DNA from 3 places in the Providencia sp. 2.29 genome. Region 1 is predicted to be linked to each of the others. Evidence: predicted binding sites of a transcription regulator. Region 1 holds the regulator's gene; each other region holds the start of a gene.

Region 1 (8,485 bases):
TTACCTCAAGTTGGCATTGTCTATAACTATGCTAATGCCTCTGCTGCCCCTGTGAAAGCGTTACGTGATGAGGGAGTTGAGGGAATAGTGAGTGCGGGGGTTGGGAATGGCAACATGTATAAAACGGTTTTTGATGCATTAGCCACTGCTGCTAAAGAGGATGTGGTTGTCGTTCGTGCCAGCCGTGTACCAACAGGCTACACCACTCGTAACGCTGAAGTGGATGATAACTTATATGGCTTTGTAGCTTCAGAGCGCTTAAACCCGCAAAAAGCACGTGTTTTACTTCAATTAGCCTTGACTGAAACCAAAGATCCTAAACGTATTCAGGCACTTTTTGAAAAATACTAACCCACACTAAAATTAGCGAATAGGGGGAATGACCCTCTATTCGCAGCTTTTCGCAGATAAATCCACCCTATTGGCGACAATATTAGCGGTAATTAGCGCAAAGCAAGGTACTAAGGAAAAGAGTATAAAGAGCCATATTGATGCCGATTGCGCACCTTCAATCCCTCCAGGTGAAGAAAGCCCTGCAAGGTTAGCGATCATACCTGCCAAAGAGGCACCAAAAGCAGTGGAAAATAGCTGTAAGGTCGTAATTGCCGACGACGCTTTTTGAGATTCACTTCCAGCCGAGACTTGCAATACTCGCGTGAGCAAATGTGGCCATGCTGCACCAATACTTGCGCCAGTGATAAATAGACCAATACAAATAATCCATACCTGAAATGCTTCAATAGCAATAATTTTTGTTATGAACAATGCAAGAGTGGTTAGGCCTACCAGTGTGAATAGTGGAGCAAAACGAATAATTCGCACGGCAACCGTCGGCTTTAGTGATGAGGAAGCAATGGCGGCACTTGACCAACCCGCACCGACTAGGGCCGCTAAATAGCCTGATAACAAGGGAGCCACACCATGCAATATCTGTAAAAAATAGGGAACAAAAACCTCTGTTTGTACACTTAGACCCAACAATGCCATCGTGAGGTAAATAGGCGCTAATTGTGCAGAAAAGCGAAATGTTCCCGAAGGGAAAAGCGTATTATGACCACGACGCTCAATAACCATTAATCGAGCACACAGTAAAACGGCAATAAACATCCCTCCAATAGGGATAAATTTGTCTTGACTTAAACTGCCTAGAGAGATGGCGAGCACGGCGCAAGAAAGCAGTAAAAGGGCCTGTAATGGAATCGGCTGTTGAGGGCAGTTTTCATGGGGATTTTTTGCCGGCAAAATCCGCCAAGTCAGCCATAAATAAGGGATACCGACTACGACCAGACACCAAAATGCTCCTCGCCATATATCGTACTCTGCAAATACGCCACCCAGTGCTGGCCCTAGTAATGTTGCCATTCCCCACATACTCGACATCATCGCTAACACTCTCGACCATAAATGTTGAGGAAATACAATGTGTACCATTGAGTAAGATAAGGTGAGTAAAATCCCGCCACCAGCCCCTTGGATCACTCTGCCAAGGAGCATCACTGGCATTGAGGGGGTGATAGCGCAGATAACGGATCCTACAAGAAAAATCAACGTCGCCAGCCCATAACTTTTTTTGGGGCCAAAATAATTGAGGATCCGTGAGGTAAGGGCGGACAAAATAATCGAAGACAGAATAAACAGTGTGGTATTCCAAGCATAGAAATTAATGCCGCCAATATCCCGTACAACGGAAGGTAATGTGGTAATGGTGATATAAACATTAATCGCATGGAGGCAAATCCCCCCCGATAAGGCAAGTGTTAAACAGAGATTCTTACCGGTGAGTAGTGTACGCCAACCTTCCTGCTGACTTTTCTCTATATTCACGTGTGACGGATCCCTCTTATTTCTCTTATTGAATCGCCTTATTTTCCCTCACTAAAATCATTCACTTGATCTGTTTATGAGTGAAAAACTATTCATCAACTAAAGCAGTTATGAATCAACTTAGCAAGTTTGAATGAAACGATTACATTCAAATGTAGTTATTTTTTATGTTGAAATAAGTCCAAAATGCCCATTCTGTCCATAGTGTTTTGCCTGCATTTTATCCTAAAATCAGGATATTAATTCGATAAATACCATAAATTCGAATAATTAGTACTGTAAATGAATAGAAAAATTAATGTGTCTTGGCTCATATTTTAGGAATAAATATATTTTTAGTCTTGATAATTCGCGTTGCGAAAAATAGGCTAAGTAGGTACTCGTATTTTGTTTATCAAAACTAATCATTACTTAACGGGCGGCTACTGAAATTTATCACTGAAAAATAATATAAAAAACTGAGGAAACATCGAATGGTTAATAAAAATGTCAATCGTGGCAGGGGAATACTCGTGCTTAAAATAGGAATAGCACTCCTTCCTATTAGTTATCAACCAATAAGTTTTTCTGAGCAATTTTTAGATGATTCAACCCTTAAAGGCGGTTTGTATTATTGGCAACGTGACCGTTCGAGGAAAGAGTTAAATCCAGAAAGCGATAAATATAAGAAATATGTCGACAACCTTAAACATTCAACCGTGAATGCCAGCCTTGATTATTCTTCAGGTTATTTTCAGGATGTCATCGGTTTAGATTTAGCCGCATTTACAGCCATAGAATTATCCAATAGTGGCCCAGCGGCGCCTAATGAAATTGGTTTTAGTGATGCAAAAACGCGTTGGGATGAAAAATGGACCGGTGATCGAAGTGGTGTCAGCGTCTATAAAGCAGCGGCTAAAATGCAATATGGTCCGTTTTGGGGCAGAGGCGGTTATATCCAACCAACAGGACAAACACTATTAGCTTCTCACTGGAGCTATATGCCCGGAACTTATCGGGGTTTCGAAATCGGTGGGGTATTTGATTTCGCACAACAAGGGGCCTTGAGCCTGTCATATATGTGGACAGACCGTTATAAAGCGCCTTGGTATCGCGATATGTATAACTTCCGTGAAGCGGATGGCCAAACAGGGATCAGTTATTTGCAATCCCTTGGTTTTAAATATGATTTTAAAAATAACCTTGTTTTAGAGGCGGCTTATGGGCAAGCAAAAGGCTATATGGACCAGTACTTTGCTAAGGCCTCTTATGCTGTTCCTGTGGCTACACGTGACCTGCGGATGTCTTATCAATTTTATGGAGCAAAAGATAAGGTAACCAATGGTGGCATTAATGATGTTTACGATGGATTGGCGTTCTTGCAAGCCGTGACGTTTGGCTATACCTATGATCAGTTTGATTTTCGATTAGAAGGCACTTATGTGAAGGCAAAGGGGAATCAGGGCTATTTTTTACAGCGTATGACCCCGGGGTATGCGACATCAAATGGGCGATTAGATATTTGGTGGGATGGGCGCTCCGATTATAACGCGAATAATGAAAAAGCGCTCTTTGCGGGGGTGATGTACGATTTAGCTAAATGGGATCTTGCTGGTTGGAAAGTAGGAACATCATATATTTATGGATGGGATGCTAAACCCAGCACGAATACACAATATGCTCAAGATGTAAAATTAAAAGAAACGGCTTGGAACGTTGATATTTTATATACCGTTCAGACAGGTAAGGCGAAAGATACCTTATTTAAATTACATTTTACTAAATATGACAACCATACAGATATTCCAAGCTATGGTGGTGGGTTCGGCAATATATTTCAAGATGAAAAAGATATTAAGTTTATGGTCATGATGCCATTTACTATTTTTTAATAGCGCGGTCACTGCTATTAAAAAATAAAATAGCAGTGGTTGATTTTGAATTTAATATTGAGGTCACAATGAAAAAGAATTATTTAAGTCCTTTAGCATTATTCATATCAGCAACACTTTTTTCTACCGCAGTAAATGCTGAACAATCATCGGCTCAAGTCGTCGATGCATTAAGTGATATAGATGTGAAAATAAATGTGCTTGATAACCAAGCTGGTGAGCATGGTACTCACTGTGCTGCACTGGGTGCCGATTGGGCTGCATGTAACCGTGTCGATATTACCTTAACAAATGGCGATACTGCGATTGAATCCAACGATTGGGCGCTTTATTTTCATAGTATTAGACAGATTCTAAAACAAGATAACCCGCAATTTAAGATCACACATATTACAGGCGACCTTCATAAAATTACACCAACAGAGCAATTTAAAGGGATTAAAGCCCACGAAAAAGTGGTATTACCGCTAACGGGAGAATATTGGCAGGTTAGTTATTCAGACTTTATGCCTAGGTGGTACGCGACATCGGGAGATGCATCCCCACGCAACCTTAAGAGCACTGATACTCAAGATCCAACAACCTTTGTTACCCCCTTTGAACTGAAAAATTGGAAACGAACCGACGCCGATAACAATCTATTAATGACGCCAGAAAACCGCTATCAAAAAAACTTAGCGATGAAACCGTTATCTGAGCAGCAATTGCGAGGGCAAATCTTACCTACGCCATTTGATATCAGTTTGCAGTCAGAGGATGTTGATCTGAGTAAAGGCGTTAAATTACAACTAAATGGGCTAACGAAAGGTGAGTTAGCTGTTATTGAACAACACTTACAACTGAGCAAGCTAAAACAAAATAGTCACGGGTTCCCCATTGAAGGAAAAATCGCACCTAAGCAATTTTCTACTGAAGATCAAGTGAGTGGTGCTTACAAATTAGTGATCACACCGCAACGAGCCGAAATTATTGGTTATGACCGTATAGGGTTATTTTATGGTGTAGGTTCATTATTGTCAGCAGTAACTGAAGGTGACACACCGAAAGTGGCAGCAATGGTCGTGAATGATAAACCACGTATGGAATATCGTGGGGTCTTTTTAGACGTTGGACGAAATTTCCACAGTAAACAGGTGGTGATGCGATTAATTGACCAGATGTCACGCTATAAATTAAATAAATTCCATTTTCATTTAACCGATGATGAAGGTTGGCGGATAGAGATCCCCGGTTTACCTGAATTAACGGAAGTGGGAAGTCAGCGTTGCCATGATTTAACTGAGCAAAAATGTTTATTGCCGCAACTCGGGTCGGGGGCTGACAATAATAATATGGGGAGCGGCTATTTCACACGTGATGACTATATTGAAATTTTACGTTATGCCAAAGATCGCAACATTGAGGTGATCCCTGAAATTGATATGCCAGCCCATGCACGTGCAGCCGTTGTTGCTATGGAGGCGCGTTATAATAAGTTAAGCGCGGCGGGCGATGAACAAGGGGCAAATGAGTACCGCTTAGTTGACCCATCAGATACTTCAATAACCACATCGGTACAGTTTTATGATAAGCGCAGTTATTTAAACCCTTGCTTAGATTCATCACAGAACTTTGTCAATAAAGTCGTCAGTGAAGTGATGCAGATGCACGATGAAGCAGGTGTTCCACTGAAAACATGGCATTTTGGTGGTGATGAGGCGAAAAATATTCGCTTAGGTGCAGGCTTCCAAGATAAACGCGGCCCTATTGAGCCGGGCAAAGGTATTATTGATAAACAGCGCGAAGATAAGCCATGGGCAAAATCGAAAGCATGTCAGGCTTTAATTCAGCAAGGGGATGTCAGCGATTTTGACCATCTTTCCAGCCATTTTGCTAAACAGGTGAGTAAAAGTTTGCAACAAAAAGGCGTTACAACAATGCAAGCATGGCAGGATGGTTTAAAAGACGCTTCGAGTGCGAAAGATTTCGCCACTGACAATGTTCGCGTTAATTTCTGGGATACTCTCTATTGGGGAGGCTTTGACTCGGCAAATGATTGGGCAAACAAAGGCTACCAAGTGGTTATCTCCAACCCAGACTATGTCTATTTTGATATGCCTTATGAAGTTAACCCAAGTGAAAGTGGTTACTACTGGGCAACACGCGCGAGTGATGAACAAAAAGTCTTTGCTTTTGCTCCGAATAACCTCCCTCAAAATGCTGAAACCTCAGTGGATAGAGATGGGAATCCTTTCAGTGCGAAAAGCGACAAGCCTTGGCCGGGCGTATATGGTCTTTCAGGGCAATTGTGGAGTGAAGCCGTCAGAACGGATGATAAGGTCGAATACATGTTATTCCCTCGCATTTTGCCGCTGGCAGAAAGAGCGTGGCATAAGGCGCAATGGGAAAATGATTATCAATCAGGGCGTGAATATATTGGTGGTAAAACCCAATATGTTTCACAGCAAAAATTAGCAGATGATTGGAACCGTTTTGCGACTATCGTAGGGCAAAAAGAGCTTCGCCGCTTAGATAGAGCCGGAGTTGCCTACCGTATCCCTGTTCCTGGTGCAAAAATTGAAAACGGTGTGCTACTGGCGAATATCAGTTACCCTAGCTTAATTATCGAGTATGCATTGGCAGATAGCGATAACTGGCAGGTTTATTCGGCGGATAACCCACCCAAAGTCAATGGGAACGTCAAAATAAGAGCGAAAAGTCCAGACGGGGCGAGGGCGAGTCGTGTAGAAATCGTGACTCAAAAATAACGGGTATGTGGTGAGGGAGCGAATGAAGAGGCTCCCTCACGGTTTTATCGTCACCATACAATAATCACATTCTATTACCCGCCGAGCTTGGGTATCAGAACCCTATCAACCATACGACTTAATCTTTACTCAGCTGACAAAGGATTGAAGGGGACTCGTTAGGTTCTTGAAAGATCTCAAAACAGGATAAGTAAGGCATTAATATGAAGTGGGGAAGGCTAGAGCCCAGTGAGTACTGGACTCAAATCCCACAGCCTTTTTAAAAACTATCTATAGTCAGTTAAAGGCAAAGATTTACGGTAATTACTCTTTTGGATCGTGTGCATCCGCATTTTCACGGCAATCGCCATCAGCACAGTGACCATAAAGATACAAACTGTGGTTAGATAGTTTAATACCGTGGCGTGCAGCGATATTGGTCTGGCGCTCTTCGATGGATTTGTCAGAGAACTCGATGACTTTTCCACAGTCTAGGCAGATTAAGTGGTCATGATGGTGCTGTTGAGTCAGCTCAAAAACGGATTTACCGCCTTCAAAGTTATGACGTGTCACGATACCTGCATCATCAAACTGGTTTAATACGCGGTAAACTGTAGCCAGACCGATCTCTTCGCCCATATCAATCAGCTTTTTGTAGAGATCTTCCGCACTGACGTGATGGCACTCAGGCTCCTGAAGTACTTCCAATATTTTTAATCTTGGAAGAGTGACTTTGAGTCCAGCATTCTTCAATGCTTTATTGTTGTCTGTCATGCGGGTTTGTCCTGTATCTTAAATCATAAATTTAACAATAATGAGACGTTTTTAACATAAATTCAGTTGTCTTCTAAACTGATTTACAATTATAGGCATGGAAATAAAAAATAGAAACCATGCTTTGTCGCATTATTATAATAGTATTAATAAGCCTATTTCTAATTAGTCGATTAGCCTAAAATTTCAGACAAAGACATCTCTTCTGAAATTTGCTGTACCCATGCATCAACACGTTCTTCGGTGAGTTCCGGCTGGCGATCTTCATCAATAGCAAGGCCGATAAAGTGGTTATCATCCGCCATTCCTTTAGATGCTTCAAAATGGTAGCCATCAGTTGGCCAATGACCGACGATCACTGCACCGCGTGGCTCGATAATATCGCGAATGGTTCCCATCGCATCACAGAAGTACTCCGCATAGTCTTCTTGGTCGCCACAGCCGAATAAAGCAACAAGTTTACCTTCAAAGTCAATTTCTTCGAGTGTTGGGAAGAAGTCATCCCAATCACATTGGGCTTCACCATAGTACCAAGTTGGGATACCGAGAAGCAGAATATCGAATGCTTCAATATCTTCTTTACTGCACTTTGCAATATCATGAACTTCCGCGTTCTCGTTGCCTAATCTCTTTTGGATCATCTTGGCAATATTTTCTGTATTACCAGTGTCACTACCGAAGAAAATGCCTATGACTGCCATAAAGTGAATAACCTCTTGTTTTTCCAATCTGGTTTACTAAAGCCAGATAGGGCTAAATTTGAACTAAAGTACCTAGAATTTTGACCCTATTTTGGCGAAAAAGCGTGAATAAATCTGTCGAATTTGTGTGGTTTATGAAGACGAAACTATTGACCAGAAGGCTCATAGACTAGCGCTAGCTGTGACATTAACATCTCTTCTATCAACTCACTACGGCTCATGTTTTTTTCATTCGCCAATTGATTCAATATCGTGACAGCATCTTCATTAAGTTTTAATTCAACGCGGCGTAGTCCTTTGACCTTATCACGCTTAAGTTGATTACGTTTGTTGATTCTTAATTGTTCATCCCGCGACAGCGGACTTGTTTTAGGTCGCCCAGGCCTGCGTTCCTCAGCGAACAAATCAAGGGTGGTGCGATCAGTTTGTTCTTTTGCCATATATTTTTACTGCTAAAGGGCGTATACCAATAATCCAGCGCGCAATAATACCCTAGCTGACTCCCTTGTACCATAGCGTATGTCGAGCGAAAGTTATTGATAGTAAAAAAAAGAGCTGTTTGTTGGAAAAAGCACCAGCCGAGCGCATG
Region 2 (8,485 bases), 1.4 Mb from region 1:
GAGCCTGACTCAGCAATATCAGACACAAAAACAACTTCAACGCCGTAGCTTGCCTTTTCATTTGCTGTTTTCATTCGCTATTCAAGTAACCTTTATCGGCTTATTAACTTTCGGCTTATTGGCGGTCAATCGTGAAACACTTACCCTACCTATGTGGTTAGCCGCCATGCTGTTATTAGCGCGTTTTATTGAGCCACTCTGGTTGCTTTCCCATTTAGACCAAGCATTACGCCAAGCTAAAAAATCGCTCAATCAGATAACCCAAGCACTGGAAACACCTGAGCTTAATTTTGTTCGTTCATCTCAAACCCCATCTGAAAATACCGTGAGCTGTAACGCCTTATCTCAGCGTACAGAGGAGGGGAAAGTCCTATTAAAACCGCTCGACTTAACTTTTAAAGCAAATACATTCACGGCCATTGTGGGGGCGTCTGGCGCTGGAAAAAGCACGTTATTGAATTTGTTGGCGCGCTTGCAAGACCCTTCACAAGGCGTAGTGCGGTATGGCAATAAAGATATCGCTCAATTATCGCAAGCAGTGCTCTGTAGTAAGCGAGGCATATTATTTCAAGATAACCGGCTGTTTAAAGGCAGTTTACGGCAAAATATGACTGCCAGTTCAGAAGAGATCGATGATCCATCAATCATCGCCATGCTTCAACAACTCAATATCGATGCAGATCATACTTTACTAGATGGAGATGTAGGTGCTGGCGGGCAAATTTTCTCTGGTGGACAAAGGCAACGTTTGTGTATTGCAAGACTACTATTAAGCCGTCCTGATATTATTTTGATGGATGAGCCGACAGCTAGCCTTGATTACATCAATACTGCCGCTGTTATTGAACAGCTACTCACTGCCAACCAGCAGACACGTATTGTTGTGACTCACCAACCGATGCTTGCCAGCCAAGCCGATCATATTATTGTGATGGCATCTGGCGAAATCGTTGACCAAGGAACACATGCAGAATTATTAGCCCGTGAGCCTTGGTATCAACAATTTATCAGCGGCAGCCTTTAAGAATATCAGCCTCGCTTACCAAATAAGCGATGGCTGAACTCTTCAATACGGCGATGCTCAAGCCTATTTTGCATCGTCAGGCTCCAACTTGCAGACAGCCCCGCGGCTCCTAGCAAACGTTGATATAACTCTTCATCGAATGGGGCATGAAAAGCGATCATAATCGCTTCTTGAACAGAAATATCGCTATTACGACTTAAAAGGGTGATCGGTGTTGCGGCACTGACTGACCCCGTCTTTATCACTCGATACAACCAACCACAACGACCATTTTCTTGCATTATTTGAGCAAAGTTTTCAACGCCTGTCAGGCCATTGAGCTTATAGCATGGCGAGCGTGGTTGGGTGACTTGAATACGAGCATCACCCCAAGCATAAATATCACCAATAAAGACATTCTCTTCTGTCATACCTTGAGTCGAGATATTTTCACCAAACGCTGGTGGCGTAAAAAGAGATTCAAGTTCAGGATAAGCATTAGCCCAGAATTGATAGTGCTCTGCCGGATAATGGCATAGCGCCCGATCAGGGCCACCATGAAAGCGTTTTTCAGCTTGCTCATCTCCCTCAAGCCCTAATTGCCCTAATGGCAACGGCCCATCCACTTGACGCTTATGAATAGCGCTCTGACCACAATCTAATGTGGCTTTGACTTCGCCGATATAGACTTGAGGATGAATTTGCATTGCGATTACACCTTTATCGTGGCTTTAAATTCAATGAACTCATCATTATCACGTTGAACGAGCATCAGAGTTCAATTTACTAGAAATTCTGTAAAATACTTCAATAAGTTATGCATAGCACTATAATAAATCAAATAGATAATAACTAACCAAACGAGTGAAAACCATGAAAACTTAAAGTACTCCAAAAATTTCCATGGACTCGCAAACACCCGATACATCATTATGCCCGGTCTGCGTATACTAGGTTTATCTTTCGGCCATGCATACCAAAAAAGCCACATAAGAATAAAAATCACCATCGCTTGTGCACCATGTGCAGGCCCAATATCCAAGCCAGTGATAAAGAATAAGAGTACCTCAGACAGACCAAGAAAAAAGATCAGGATAACGAATAACGTTATAAAAAATTCACTGACCAAAAATACAGTGAATGCTTTTTTCCTAGAATGAAGCCCAAACATAATCAGGTCATTGAAAAATAAATAGAATAAAATAATCACACCAGCAACTATTGCCACGCCGCTATTAACATCAGGCTGAGTAGCAACCATGTTCAATAACAATCCCCAAAAAATACATAAGAAGACCCCGCGCCAGTTGAACGCTAGCCTAGGCTGCTGTATGAAAGATAAAATAGCAGGGTTAAATTTATCCTTTAGCTCTGGGTATTCACTGGTTCGTTGTTTCACTTGCTCAGCGATTTGAGGGATCAATCCAGGTATCAAGCGAACTTTATAAGAAACTTTCTCATTTTTACTCGTCAGTACACGTAAAGATTGAGAAACGATATAGTCTCCATGGACAGCATCAATCTGACACTGCTTCCATGCTCGAGCCACCTCAGTCTGGCGTAGCTGTTCAGTTAATGCGTTTTGAATATAAAACGGGATAATTTGCTCTGAGTTATATTCATCAAGCCGCCAGCCTAATAGAGACGAAACATGTTCCACAACAGCTTCGGTTAAACCTTCTTGCTCTGATAATGCCCACGCAAAATCTTGATGAAATTGCTGATGTGTCTGCAAACTGCCTTTTTGAGAGACGTTTTCCCACAATTCGACTAATTCACGTTTTGCCGCGTTTTCATCAATAATAAACAGCTTCGCGAGCCAATCAATTAACTCTTGGGTATAAGCTGTTTCAACAACCGGTAATTCATTAATCGATGGTTGATAATCATCTAACAACACATCTGAAAATGGGTAAGTAATCTGAATTTCAGACAGCTCTTGCTGTTGTTGATCATCATTAACGGCTTCTTCATTAACAGCCTCTTGGTGTAAGAGGCTTTCTAAATGAGGCACATCAACGTCTATATTCGCCTGCTCTTCAACATATTCATCATCGGCAGATTCATCATCATAAATAGCGTAAGCGGCATATCTTTTTGCCTCCTCAAAAGCTTCACGTAATTGTTGATACTCTTCAGGGTGGCTATCGGGTCGATATTTTTTTACCTGCCGCGCATAAGCACGCCGAATTTCCTTTTCATCGTTTGTTTGAGTGATTCCCAATGTTTGCCATATACTCATTAATGCGAGTCTCCCTCATAGCGACTCAAAAATTGTTCCACTTGTTGACGAATGGCCGCAATACGGCGTGGATCTTGGCTATCGAGCGCTCTTTCAAACTCCGTTGTGACTTGATCCATCCAATAGCGATCCTCACCCAGTAAAAACTCATATAACCGAGCACAGCGTGACAATAACACGCGATTCTCTTTTCTATCCCTCGGATGCTGTTTTAAATCAGCAATTTTTAATAAGCTTTGTTCGATTTGCGCTTCATTCATTTGCCCCGGAACTTTCTCTATCACTAGCCGAAACACCTCAGGGTTACCTTGATAACGACACTCAACTTCTAGTAATCCATCAACGGTATAGGTAAACCGGACATCAATATCCACTTCTCCAGCAGGCTTCTGAGGGATATCAATCGCCATCTCCCCCAAAAATACGTTATCTTGGACGCGACGCGCTTCCCCCTGATAAATCTTTAATAAAATCATTTTTTGGTTATCTTCAATCGTGCTGACCGTTTGCATCTTGCTCACAGGTAAAAAGGTATTTCGCTCAATTAAAGGTAAAAAATAACCCGAATCATAATGGGTTCCGTTTCTTTTTGAGGTTTCAATCCCCAAAGAAAATGGCATTACGTCGGTTAAAATAACATCATCAAGGGCTGTATCTGCCATCACCATACCCGCTTGAACCCCTGCACCTAATGCAACGGCTTCATCTGGATTAAGGTCATGGCGAGGAAAACGTCCAAACAGACGCGCTACCGTTTGTCGGATAAGTGGCATTCGTGTTGCACCACCAACTAATAAGATGTCGTCCAAATCATTAAGAGTAAAACGAGAATCATGCAAAGCCTGCAAAATAGGTTGTTGCAATCGTGCTAATAAAGATTGACAACAAGAAGCTAGCTCCTGATCTGTCATTGTCCAATGCCAATCCTGATCATTCCACCGTAGCGAAGCCGTCGCTTCATTGCTTTGACCTAATGCGATTTTTAATGTTTCTGCTTGTTTGAGTAATTCCGCGCGAATATCTGCTTGGGCTTCTTTCAGTTCAGGATGCTGCTTTAACATCCACAGATAAATAGCTTCACTGAAATCATCACCGCCTAAACGGACATCGCCACTACTCGCGCAAACCTCAATAACGCCTTCAAACATATCAATTATCGAAACATCAAACGTTCCCCCACCAAGGTCAAAGGTTAGGTATTTGTGTTCTTTGTTTTCGAGTAACCCAAAGGCCAACGATGCCGCAGTAGGTTCATTCAATAACCTTAAAACATTTAGCCCAGCGAGTTGTCCCGCTGTTTTAACCGCCCGACGCTGAACATCATTAAAATAAGCAGGAACCGTGATCACTGCATCTTTAACGGGGTAACCAAGCCAAGCTTCAACATCCTCTTTTAATTGCCGTAATAATAAAGCAGAAAGCTCCTCAGCCCGAAAAGTCAGAGAGCCTAATGATAACGTTGCGTCCGTGCCCATAAAGCGCTTAAAGCTGGCTTGGGTTAAATGGGGGTGACTCTGTAGACGTTCACGAGCGAATTTTCCGACCAAGATCTGGTCATCATCATCAAGAGCAACAACAGATGGCGTTAAAACATCACCTTGTTTATTGGGTACTAATACCGCTCGCCCTTCAATCCATAAACTCACTGCACTATTACTGGTCCCAAGATCAATCCCCATAACCATGTCAGCCGCCATATTATCTCCCTTATCATTCACTTTATTGAATTATTACTGGATAGAATATCAATCTGTTTTTTGTACTTATGAGACACATTATGAACAAAACACAAGATATTAAAACGAGACAAAGCTGAGATTAATAGAAAAAAGAAAAAGAGAGGCATAAAAAAAGCGCAACCCCAAAAGGGTTACGCCCATCTAATTATCATTTAATTTAATGAATTATTTAGTTTTTTCTGCAAAACGTTTTGCAGCTTCATCCCAGTTAACGACTGACCAGAATGCTTTGATGTAGTCAGGACGACGGTTTTGATATTTCAGATAATAAGCGTGTTCCCAAACATCAAGGCCAATAATTGGGTAACCTGAAGTACCAGAAATCGCTTCACCCATCAGAGGGCTGTCTTGGTTAGCTGTAGAAACAACCGCTAGCTTACCGTCATCTTTTAGAACTAGCCATGCCCAGCCAGAACCAAAACGAGAAGCTGCTGCTTTCTCAAATTGTTCTTTGAAAGCGTCAACACTACCAAAATCACGCTCGATAGCTGCTTTCAGATCACCGCTTAGTTCAGTACCTAATTTTAGGCCTTTCCAGAACAGGCTGTGGTTTGAGTGACCACCAGCATTGTTACGAACAAAAGTACGTTGATCAGCAGGAACTTTATCCAATTGTTGGATCAGATCATCAATGTCTAGGTTAGCCAGTTCAGGTAATTTTTCTAACGCAGTGTTAGTGTTGTTAACGTAGGTTTGATGATGCTTGGTGTGATGGATTTCCATTGTTTGCTTATCGAAATGAGGTTCCAGCGCATCATAAGCATAAGGTAAAGCAGGTAATGTATAGCTCATTGTATTTGTCTCCAGTGACTTATTGACATATACCTCTATATCTCTCACTCAATGCCAAGACACATAGGGTATACACTTCAGAAACTTCACACCTTGTGAGTCGGTATCAATTATAGTTATTTTACTGTTAATGAAAATCATTATCAAACCCATGATATTTATATGGTCTTTCTCATCAACTATCATTGTTGATTTATTTAGCAACTAATACCAATATCGCCCTGCTTTGTTTTTCTTTAATTCTACCCTTATACAGATAATCAGATGATTAATCTAATTGACGATTTCGCATCAAATGATAATCCTGTTAAATCCATTACAATTAATACGTGATCTCCCGCTCAAAAGAAAAACAAATTTATATTTCCTGCTTTAGTTAACCATTTTTTGACATAGTATTAACATCTGCAAGGAGATAAAAATATGACTCAAATAACTAAGCATCCCGTTACTGCTGAAATTGCAGAAAATGCCCTGATAAACGAGCAACAGTACAACAATGAGTATCAACTCTCTATTCAAGACCCTGAAACGTTTTGGGGGGAGAAAGGAAAGGTTGTTGATTGGATTAAGCCGTATACCCGAGTAAAAAACACCTCCTTCGATCCTGGCCATATCAGCATTCGCTGGTTTGAAGATGGCACCCTTAACTTAAGCGCTAACTGTTTAGATCGTCATCTGGCAGATAAGGGCGATCAAACCGCAATCATATGGGAAGGTGATGACCCTTCTCAATCAAAAAATGTCACTTACCGTGAACTGCATCATGATGTTAGTCAGTTCGCTAACGTATTAAAACAACATGGTATTCGTAAAGGCGATGTTGTCGCGATTTACATGCCAATGGTGGTTGAAGCTGCCGTCGCAATGTTAGCTTGTGCTCGCATTGGGGCGATTCATACTGTTATCTTTGCTGGCTTCTCTCCAGAAGCGGTATCGGGTCGTGTTATCGACTGTAAAGCAAAACTGATTATTACAGCCGATGAAGGCCTACGTGCTGGCCGCTCAATACCTCTCAAGAAAAACGTTGATGACGCATTAACCAATGCCAATGTCACCACCGTTAAGAATGTCATTGTCTACCGTCGTACTGGGAATGTTCCAAGCTGGGTAGAAGGGCGTGACCTATGGTGGCACGATGTGATTGATGGCGTCAGCGCCGACTGCCCACCTGAAGAAATGAACGCAGAAGACCCATTATTCATTCTGTATACTTCAGGCTCAACAGGTAAACCAAAAGGTGTACTGCATACTACTGGCGGTTATTTAGTCTATGCAACACTCACCTTTAAATATACTTTCGACTACCATCCCGGTGAAGTGTATTGGTGTACTGCCGATGTTGGCTGGGTAACGGGTCACAGCTATTTGTTATATGGCCCTCTATCTAATGGTGCCAAAACATTGATGTTTGAAGGCGTGCCTAACTACCCTGCGGTCAATCGCATGAGCCAAGTGGTTGATAAGCACCAAGTTAATATCCTGTATACCGCGCCGACTGCTATCCGCGCCCTAATGGCTGAAGGTGATAAAGCCATTGAAGGCACCAACCGTAGCTCGTTGCGTATCCTAGGATCCGTTGGTGAACCTATCAACCCTGAAGCATGGGAATGGTTCTATAAGAAGATTGGTGATAGTCGTTGCCCAATTGTTGATACATGGTGGCAAACAGAAACTGGCGGCTTTATGATCACTCCGCTGCCGGGAGCGACCATGCTAAAACCAGGCTCAGCAACGTTACCTTTCTTCGGGGTTCGTCCTGCTCTTGTTGATAATCTTGGGGAACCATTAGAAGGTGCAACAGAGGGTAACCTCGTCATTGTTGATTCATGGCCTGGTCAAGCACGTACCTTATTTGGTGACCACGAGCGTTTTGAGCAAACCTACTTTTCTACTTTTAAAGGTATGTATTTCAGTGGCGATGGTGCTCGCCGCGATGAAGATGGCTATTTCTGGATCACGGGCCGTGTTGATGATGTATTAAATATTTCCGGTCACCGCCTAGGTACTGCTGAAATTGAATCTGCATTAGTTGCACACCCAAAAATTGCAGAAGCAGCCGTTGTTGGTATTCCTCATAATATTAAGGGGCAAGCTATCTATGCTTATGTCACCTTAATTTCGGGGGAAGAGCCTTCACCTGAGCTATATACCGAAGTTCGTAATTGGGTTCGAAAAGAAATCGGTCCAATTGCAACACCTGATGTTCTACACTGGACGGACTCTTTACCTAAAACCCGCTCCGGTAAGATCATGCGCCGTATCCTACGTAAAATTGCCTCAGGAGATACTAGTAACTTAGGAGATACTTCCACACTGGCAGATCCTGGCGTTGTCGAAAAACTACTCGAAGAAAAACAATCAATGAGTATGTCATAAGCCTGAAGGTCGCCTTTATGGCGACCTTACATACATTCCAATAAGACGATAACAGAGGAGAACTCTGATGAATGCTACTGCTTATCAAGAGGTAGAGAATAACCCTCGCTTTAAAGAATTGGTAAGGAAACGCGGTCGATTTTCATGGTTGTTGTCAGCTATCACATTAATATTGTATGTCGGTTTTATCTTTCTTATTGCTTTTAACCCAAGTTGGCTTGGAACGCCGATTAGTGAAGGATCCTATATCACACGAGGTATACCTATTGGTGTAGGATTGATTGTCATCTCTTTCTTATTAACTGGCCTATATGTTATTCGGGCAAATGG
Region 3 (8,485 bases), 1.1 Mb from region 1:
CGAGGAGTCTGCCAACGCTGCCATCGCCCCTTACACTACCGCGAGCCATATAGCCTACAAAAAACATGGGCCGCACTGATTGCAGCGATGATCTTGCTTTTTCCTGCTAACTTAATGCCAATTTCCGTTGTCTATCTTAACGGGCAACGCATGGAAGACACCATTTACTCTGGTGTCGTTTCATTAATTGAATCAGGTAATTGGCCCATTGCTATCATTGTTTTTATCGCCAGTATTTTAGTGCCTTTTATTAAGATCCTGATCATGATTTTACTGTTATGCTCCATTCAACGTTGCAGTCAGACGGATCCGGTATTGAGGATGAAGTTATTAAAATTTGTGACATGGATTGGCCGTTGGTCAATGCTGGATTTATTTGTTATCGCACTCATGATGACGCTGATTAACCGTGATCAGCTAATGTCTTTTACTATGGGCCCTGCCGCATTGTTTTTCGGTATCGCTGTAATTTTAACCATACTCGCTGTCGAGTGGCTTGATAGTCGTTTAATTTGGGATTCTTATGGAAAATCAAAATCAACAAAATGAACCTGTAGAGCAAGAACAAGAGGCGATTTTACGTAAACGAGCACGTATATCACCCTTTTGGCTATTGCCTCTTGTCGCTGTGTTTATCGCAGGTTGGTTACTTTTCCAACATTGGTTGGAACAAGGTACTGAGGTGACAATTGAATTTTCCTCTGCTCCCGGTGTAGTTTCAGGTAGAACACCGATCCGCTACCAAGGTGTCGAAGTTGGATTGGTGCAATCTGTCACCGTTAGCCAAGATATGAAGAAAATTATTGTTAAGGCCAGTATCAATAAAGATATGAAGCCCGCACTCACCTCTGGCACCAAATTTTGGCTCGTCACACCTAAAGCCTCATTAGCCGGTGTTTCTGGCTTAGATGCACTTGTTGGCGGTAACTACATCGGTATGCAACCTGGGGCTGGTGAAGAGCAACACAACTTTATCGCTCAAGACTCCCCGCCACAACTACAAACCGAAGAGGGGCAATTACTCATCTATCTCACGGCTAAAGACTTAGGCTCATTGCATGAAAACTCACCGATTTATTATCGCAAAGTGCCCGTTGGTTATATTTCTGACTACACGATTTTGCCTAATGACCAAGGGGTTTCTATCGCCGCCATAATAGAAAAACGGTATACCCGATTAGTGAGAGAAAACAGTCAATTTTGGAATGTTTCAGGCTTCCAAGGCGGTTTTGATTTAAAATCTGGTGTGAATGTCAAAATGGAAAGCCTTTCTGCTGTAATCAATGGTGCTGTTGCATTTGATTCACCGACTAATAGTGCCCCAGCACAGGAAGGGCAACAATTTGTTTTGCATCCAAACAGGCATGATATTGGACAGGATGAACAGCAAAATAAAAATAGTTTAGTGGTTTCATTATGGTCTCCTGACACCTATGGCGTCGATGCCGGACAACCTATCGTTTATCGTGGAATAAAAATAGGTGAAGTGTTACAGCGTAACTTACTTGATGATAAAGTTACCTTCCAAGTCGCGATTTTGGATGAGTACCGCCATCTTATCCGTAACGATACCAAGTTTGTTGCCAATAGCCGCGTTGATGTCCAACTTGGCTTAACGGGGATCCAGTTTCAAGGTGCAACGCCGCAAGAGTGGTTAGATGGTGGAGTTCATTTATTGGTTGGAAAAGGTAAAGAGCCATTGCCTGAAACGTTCCCATTATATCGAAGTGATGATAATGCTAAGGCGGGTATAACAGGTTCATCACCCACCACCACAATTACATTAAACACTAACACCCTTCCTGATATTCAGGCAGGTTCAGTAGTACTTTACCGCCAATTTACTGTCGGTGAAATAGTCTCAATTAACCCAACCAAAGACGGATTCGCGGTTAATATTCATATTTCTAGTCAATACCGTCATCTACTAACAGATAAAAGCGTCTTTTGGGCAGAAGGCGGCGCTAAAGTCAAACTCAATAGCAGTGGATTAACCGTTCAGGCCGCTCCTCTTACACGAGCAATTAGAGGTGCCATTAGTTTTGATAATATTCCAACGGCCAAACTTGATAGTGCAAGGCAACATACCCTCTATCCAAACGAAACTGCGGCAAAAGCCATTGGGAGTGTCGTGACTTTAACCACTTTTGATGCGTCTAAATTGTCAGAAGGGATGCCGATTCGCTATTTAGGTATCGATATTGGACAAATCGATTCATTGAAATTATCGCCAAATAACCGCGAAGTGAATGCACGCGCGATCCTTTATCCAGAGTATGTGCAAGCTTTCACGAAGAGTGGCAGTCGCTTTGCTATTGTCACACCAGAGCTTTCTCCTTCTGGCGTCAATAACCTCGATACCTTGATCCAACCTTATATCAGTGCCGAGCCAGGACGAGGAAATAGAAATCGTTACCAATTTGAACTACAAACGGCCAATATTACAGACTCGCGTTACTTAGATGGCTTAACAATTATATTAGATGCCACCGAAGTTGGCTCTATTCAGGTTGGAACCCCTCTTCTCTTTAGGGGAATGGAAATTGGTACAGTTACTGGTTTATATTTGGGAGAGCTTTCCGACCGCGTATATGTTGCGACTCGAATTGGTAAAGAGTTCCAATACCTGATCCGCGACAATACCCAATTTTGGATCTCTTCAGGTTATAACCTCTCCTTTGGCCTCACAGGCGGCATGATCAAGAGTGGCACCTTCAAGCAGTTTGTTCGGGGAGGTATCTCCTTGGCGACCCCACCAACGGTGCCTCTCGCGCCGAAAGCGAAGCCAGATCAGCATTTCATTCTAAAATTAGAACCTCCTAAAGACTGGTTAGAATGGGGAACATCTATCCCTAAACAGTAATCACTAGAAAGGTGCATATTTTAACAATATTGCACCTTTCTTTTAACTCGCCCTTAAAAAACATTTTGGAAATCGATTCCATTTGTACTATGCTTAATTTTGTTGAGTCGTAACGCCACAGCTACACATTAATCGAGAGGTAACATTATGCGCATAGTTAATTTGAAAATATCTTCCTATGAAATCAATGACGCCATCATGTCAGATCATAAAAGTGATACCCTCAGTATACCTTGTGACTCTGATACTGAGTTTTGTATGCAATTAGATGGTTGGGATGAAAATACCAGTATTCCTGCACTCATCAATGAGAAACCCGTTCTGTTATACCGTCATCGTTATGACAAAGATAATCATCATTGGGTGATGAGAGTGGCTTAATTGATGAAATCACTATTAGGTGGGCTACAAACAACAGGCAAAAAAAGAGGCCTGGTAGATTCCGATTACCGGGCCTTGGGAAATGGCTCTGGCAGAGCCGTGCGCTAAAAATTGCCATTGAGACGTAACAAAGTACAATTTAATACTAGCTTGCTAAACGCACTCTTACCATACTAATTATCAATTATTTTACATATTATTAACACAATTTATTTCTTAATATTCCAATATCGAGCTATTTGATTGATAGGTACACCCTATATCGATGATAAGTACAACCTTTCAACTTTTTGTTGATAATAAAAAATGCCACAAGTTATAAGCATAATCGCCTATAACCTATGGCATTGTTCTTCTTTAATAAAGATGAGGTTACGAGTTGTTACACAGCTTCTTCGCCGCTAATTTGAGTGGTTCTACGCGCTCTTCCGCACTTTTTTCCGTCTCAATTGGCTTTAATAAAATATCGATCGGCTGTGCTTTGATCTCTTTTTTCTCCATTTGAGCCTGTGCCACATCATTGAGTGGGTACTGCATGAGTGTGGCAGGGTTGATAACAATCAGTGCACCATTACTTCTACATTCCAGCATCACTTCTTCTCGGGTAAATGGCCAATCATCACCAAACTGCTTTTTACTTACTGTCTCAATGGGTGCCGCAGCCACCGTAAAGCTAGTACTTGCCAGTAATACAGAACACAGCGCTAATTTCAGTTTCATACAACTTACCTTGTTAAAACATCAAGTTCACTATCAGGTGATTATACAGGTTGATAGGTCGCAAAAATAGCAACGGCTAAAATTGCCGTAGTACCTAACAGTAGCTCAATCCAACTATTAATAATCAAATACTGTAACCGCCCTTTTCTTTTAATATTCGGGACCAGTATATAGCGGTTCACTAAGGCTAAAATGACCATTAGTGCAACTAAGCTGATTTTTAACCAAAGCCACGATTGGTATTCTGAACCGGTATAATTAAACGGCCAATTTGGCAGTAATGTCATCGAGCTGATTATGCCTGTCACCACAACAATAATGACAGCAACGTGCCCTACACGAGAAAAACGGATCAAACTAGCAAAAATTTGCTTATCTAAGCCTGGCGCTAATTCTTTTTTATCTCGCAAGAACTGAATGCAAATCAAAAACGGCCATAATCCGCCAAACCAATAGGCTGAACTTATAAGATGAAGAAATTGATTTAAACGGTTTAACGCCCCAATGACACCACCATACATCGCGGCATGGCCAATCAAGGCATGTAAACCGAGGAGCACAATAGAAAGTAGTAATAACAGATAAAGCCGGATATTTTGTGAACGGATAAAAATCACACCTAATGTGATGACAGCAAACACCAATTCCCAACGCCAAACCAGCCCAAACGTTGTGCCAAATACACTTGACCAAATATCAAAGTCTAGTGCTTCTTCCCAGCCATCCCCCATCAGCCCAGCTTGGGCAGCCATCCAGCCAAAGGCTGTAACCACGGTGACTACTGCACTAAAGATAATCGTTCGATTAAGATAGCGACGAAGGATTTGACTAAAAGCACCCACACTTAATATCGCTGCGAATATTGACATTCCACACATCAACATCGCAGCAATAAAATGGGAAAAGCGTATAACTGTATAAAATGCCTCTAAAGACATGATTATTTCACAGTAAAGCTATATTCGCCTTTCGTTTTATGACCATCAACGGATACCACACTCCAATTTACATCATACTTTCCTGCTTCTAATTTGCTTTCAATTGGAATGATAACCTTGGTGTCATTGTTTGAATCTAACGCAGGCTTGCCTGTTTTCACGACGCTGTCATTAGGCCCCGTCACTTTCACTTTTGCAAAATTAATCTCAATACCTTCAGAGAAATTAAGGGTGATTGATTCAGGAGCCTTTTCAACCGCCGCACCTTCTGCTGGTAGTTGATCTTTTAAGTGCGCATGAGCGAATGCCTGTTGAAATGACATACCTAAAAATAGGACTGCAACAGCACTCAATTTACGCCAAGATGATTTGATTTGATAGATTGCCATAATTAGTAACCCCTTAATTTGCAGGTGAATTTGGATTATTTAGCAATCATTATACGAAAGAAACAAGCTTTCGCTGCCAAAAAATGAATTTGGCTGTTGAAGATGTGATTATCAACACAAAATGAAAAGAAAAAGGCTCATGAGCATTGAAATTAATCACTACAAATCATGAACCTATTGATGTTTTATATTAAACGTGGGCGGATGTAGACATATTTTTTAAATCTTTATCCAATAGGAATAGCGCTTTGCCACTTTCACCGACCATATCCAATTTGTCTAAGATTGATTTGAACAATTTCTCTTCTTCATGTTGTTCAGCAACATACCACTGTAAGAAGTTAAATGTGGAATAATCTTGGGTAGTGATGGCTAAATGAGCCAGTTTATTAATTTCCGCAGTAATTTGTTGCTCGTGCTGATAAGTCAGCGTAAATACATCACCGATTGATTTGAAATCAACAGGAGGCGCGGCGATTTGACCTAATTTTGGCAGTGCACCAGTATCGCTAAGATAGTCAAATAAACGCTGCATATGCTCCATTTCTTCTTGAGAATGTGCTTTTAAAAATGCCGCAGCACCTTCAAAACCTTTATCGCTACACCATGCGCTCATCTGTAAATATAAATTCGCAGAATAAAACTCGAGGTTTAACTGCTCATTTAATTTATTGATCATGTCATTCGTTAACATATTTTCTTTCCTTAGTTATCAAGATTAATGCTTTTATTATGCACATTCTAAAAATAATTAAAACCCTAAAACAATAATAAAACAAAAAAATACAATTTACTGATAATTAATAACTTTTTGTAAAATTAATAATAATCAATCTCATTATCCTTAGTGGTATTTACTTGTGTTTTAATGAAAAAAATTATCATTGTTATTTAATAAAATAATACATTCTCATTATAATCAATAGTTGAGTTATTAAATATAATCTTACGTGAAAATAATTATTTCTCTCAATCAATTCAAAATATTATTTCCCTATATTTACGCCATAAGTAACGAGGCAGCTAGTGATTTTTTCCGATAAATTGCTACACTACCCCCTCTACATTGAAGTGATTGAGAGTGGATATGAGTCATAACCTTGCATTGTTACCCAAAGACGAAATGGATAAAGTCAATGTTGACCTACAAGCCTCGGGGGTTGCCTTTAAAGAGCGCTATAATGTTGCCGTGATCGCAGAAGCTGTCGAGCAGGAGCAACCTGAGCACCTTAGAGCCTATTTTCGTGAACGGTTAGCCCACTACCGCCAGCTTTCACAACATTTTTCTCGTCTACCCTACGAGCCCAAAAATCGCTAAATATGATTTTTAGGCACGAATAACTAAAAAGGAGAAGCATCACTTCTCCTTTTTAGGACATCGCTACAAATCGAGATAGATTATTTTACAGAGTGATATGTAATAGTGGATTTTTCACAATCAACAGTCACATTATATTGCAGATCTTGCTTAGAGCCTCTGACTGTTAATGGCACTTGGTAACCCGTCTCTGTTTTCGTCACATCTTGATTATTAACCCATGCGACGGCTTTTTTACCAACTAATGCCTTTTCTTCTGCCCAACGTGGCAAGCGATTATTCATAAAATCGTTTTTAACTTGTGCAGCAATTTGAGGCTCTGCCAATTTTCCACAACTAATAAACGGAGCCGCTTTACCTTCTTCTTGGTTGGCGCTGAATGCAATCGAACTAAATAACAGTGCGCAGCCACCTAAAGCAAAACCAATTTTCTTACCAGCCTTCATGCTTCCTCCGATCCCTATAAAAATGTTGGGTAACAAATTATATCAGTGACCATAGTTAATTTTATACGACATTTATCTAATATAACTAAAATAGTAGAAATAATTATAAACTGCCAGAATGGTATGACTTAACTAATATGTATCAGATTTTAGCATAAATGTTAATAGTTTGTTTTGTTAACGTTCATTTTCTTCATCAAAACGTACTTGGATCTGCTCTTTATCTTTGTATCTTTCACGGATTTCCTGTGCAACGAGCGCAATCGCTTCTCCGCTACTCATCCCATCAGCCATTAATTGGTGGATACGTTCAACCGCTTCTTGCTGTTGTTGATGATTAAGCGCTGGCATACCTGAAAACATGTCAAAACCCCTTCTTAACTGGTTAGTTTTAAATCGTGCGGAGAGAAAATAAAAAATTTTAGCTTAATTTTAACAGCTCTTGGCTTCTTAAGATAAGATATATGCTAATCTGGTTATCAGTTCTTTTTTATCGACTTAGCGTTTAGTATATACAAATGGTTATCAATAAAATACAACTCCCCTATTATCCTGATGTTGCTATTGACTATTTTACGCCACTAGCCCATCAACCTTGGTCAATGCTGCTCCATTCAGGCAATGCCGAGCATTCGCATAACAGATACGATATTGTTGTGGCTGATCCTATTGCAACGCTAACCACTATTGGTGATAAAACGACGATCACCCACCCGCACTCGGTTGAGAGTTCAGACGCAGACCCATTTAACCTCCTTCAACAAACTATTGAACACTACGCCCCTGACCATGCTAGTGATGATACGCTTCCTTTCACTGGCGGTGCTCTCGGTATTTGGAGCTACGATTTAGGTCGTCGTATCGAAAAAATGCCACACATAGCGACTACGGATTTATCGTTTCCAGATATGGCCGTTGGGATATATCAATGGGCGTTGATTGTCGATAATCAAGAAAAAACGGTCACCTTATTCAGTTATTCTGATACCAATAAACGCCTTGATTGGTTGAAGAAACAAAAAGCTTCACGTAAAACCAAGTTCGCCCTTACCAGTTCATGGCATTCAAATATGTCACAAGAGCAGTATCACGAGAAAATCGGCCAAATACATGAATACTTGCGTAGCGGTGATTGCTATCAAATAAATCTAGCGCAGCGTTTTCAAGCAAAATATAAGGGTAATGAATGGGATGCATTTTTATTATTAACCCGAGCAAATCGCGCCCCTTTCTCTTCTTTCATTCGTCTTCCTAATAATGCGGTGATCAGCATCTCGCCTGAACGCTTTATTCAGTTACAAGATGGTGAGATACAAACACGTCCAATCAAAGGCACACTACCTCGTTTAGAGGATGAACACGCCGATGCCATGCAAGTCGAAAAATTGGCGAATTCCCCTAAAGATCGTGCTGAAAACTTGATGATTGTC

The links. Region 1 encodes Fur, which represses iron uptake genes when iron is present. Its sites were predicted from a motif close to ATAATAATGAGAACNACTATCAA; they were not measured.
Region 2: a site for Fur is predicted at 5,901-5,923, ahead of sodA (superoxide dismutase [Mn]). Genes of this name have one in related genera too.
Region 3: a site for Fur is predicted at 6,160-6,182, ahead of ftnA (non-heme ferritin). Genes of this name have one in related genera too.

What each region holds. Positions count from the first base shown of each region.
Region 1 is NZ_CP065420.1:3,274,659-3,283,143, reverse strand. It holds gene ansB (L-asparaginase 2) at 1-351, shown strand, start outside; gene I3B46_RS15500 (MFS transporter) at 388-1,824, opposite strand; gene chiP (chitoporin ChiP) at 2,298-3,695, shown strand; gene I3B46_RS15490 (beta-N-acetylhexosaminidase) at 3,764-6,442, shown strand; gene fur (ferric iron uptake transcriptional regulator) at 6,746-7,195, opposite strand; gene fldA (flavodoxin FldA) at 7,369-7,896, opposite strand; gene ybfE (LexA regulated protein) at 8,043-8,336, opposite strand.
Region 2 is NZ_CP065420.1:81,650-90,134, reverse strand. It holds gene I3B46_RS00360 (ATP-binding cassette domain-containing protein) at 1-1,024, shown strand, start outside; gene yiiM (6-hydroxyaminopurine reductase) at 1,030-1,710, opposite strand; gene I3B46_RS00350 (J domain-containing protein) at 1,782-3,245, opposite strand; gene I3B46_RS00345 (Hsp70 family protein) at 3,245-4,942, opposite strand; gene sodA (superoxide dismutase [Mn]) at 5,150-5,776, opposite strand; gene acs (acetate--CoA ligase) at 6,200-8,155, shown strand; gene I3B46_RS00330 (DUF485 domain-containing protein) at 8,223-8,485, shown strand, end outside.
Region 3 is NZ_CP065420.1:2,218,615-2,227,099, reverse strand. It holds gene yebS (membrane integrity lipid transport subunit YebS) at 1-549, shown strand, start outside; gene I3B46_RS10195 (MlaD family protein) at 524-2,863, shown strand; gene I3B46_RS10190 (DUF1480 family protein) at 3,011-3,244, shown strand; gene I3B46_RS10185 (DUF2511 domain-containing protein) at 3,617-3,964, opposite strand; gene copD (copper homeostasis membrane protein CopD) at 4,006-4,902, opposite strand; gene copC (copper homeostasis periplasmic binding protein CopC) at 4,905-5,291, opposite strand; gene ftnA (non-heme ferritin) at 5,482-5,985, opposite strand; gene I3B46_RS10165 (DNA polymerase III subunit theta) at 6,379-6,609, shown strand; gene yebF (protein YebF) at 6,690-7,055, opposite strand; gene I3B46_RS10155 (YoaH family protein) at 7,233-7,418, opposite strand; gene pabB (aminodeoxychorismate synthase component 1) at 7,574-8,485, shown strand, end outside.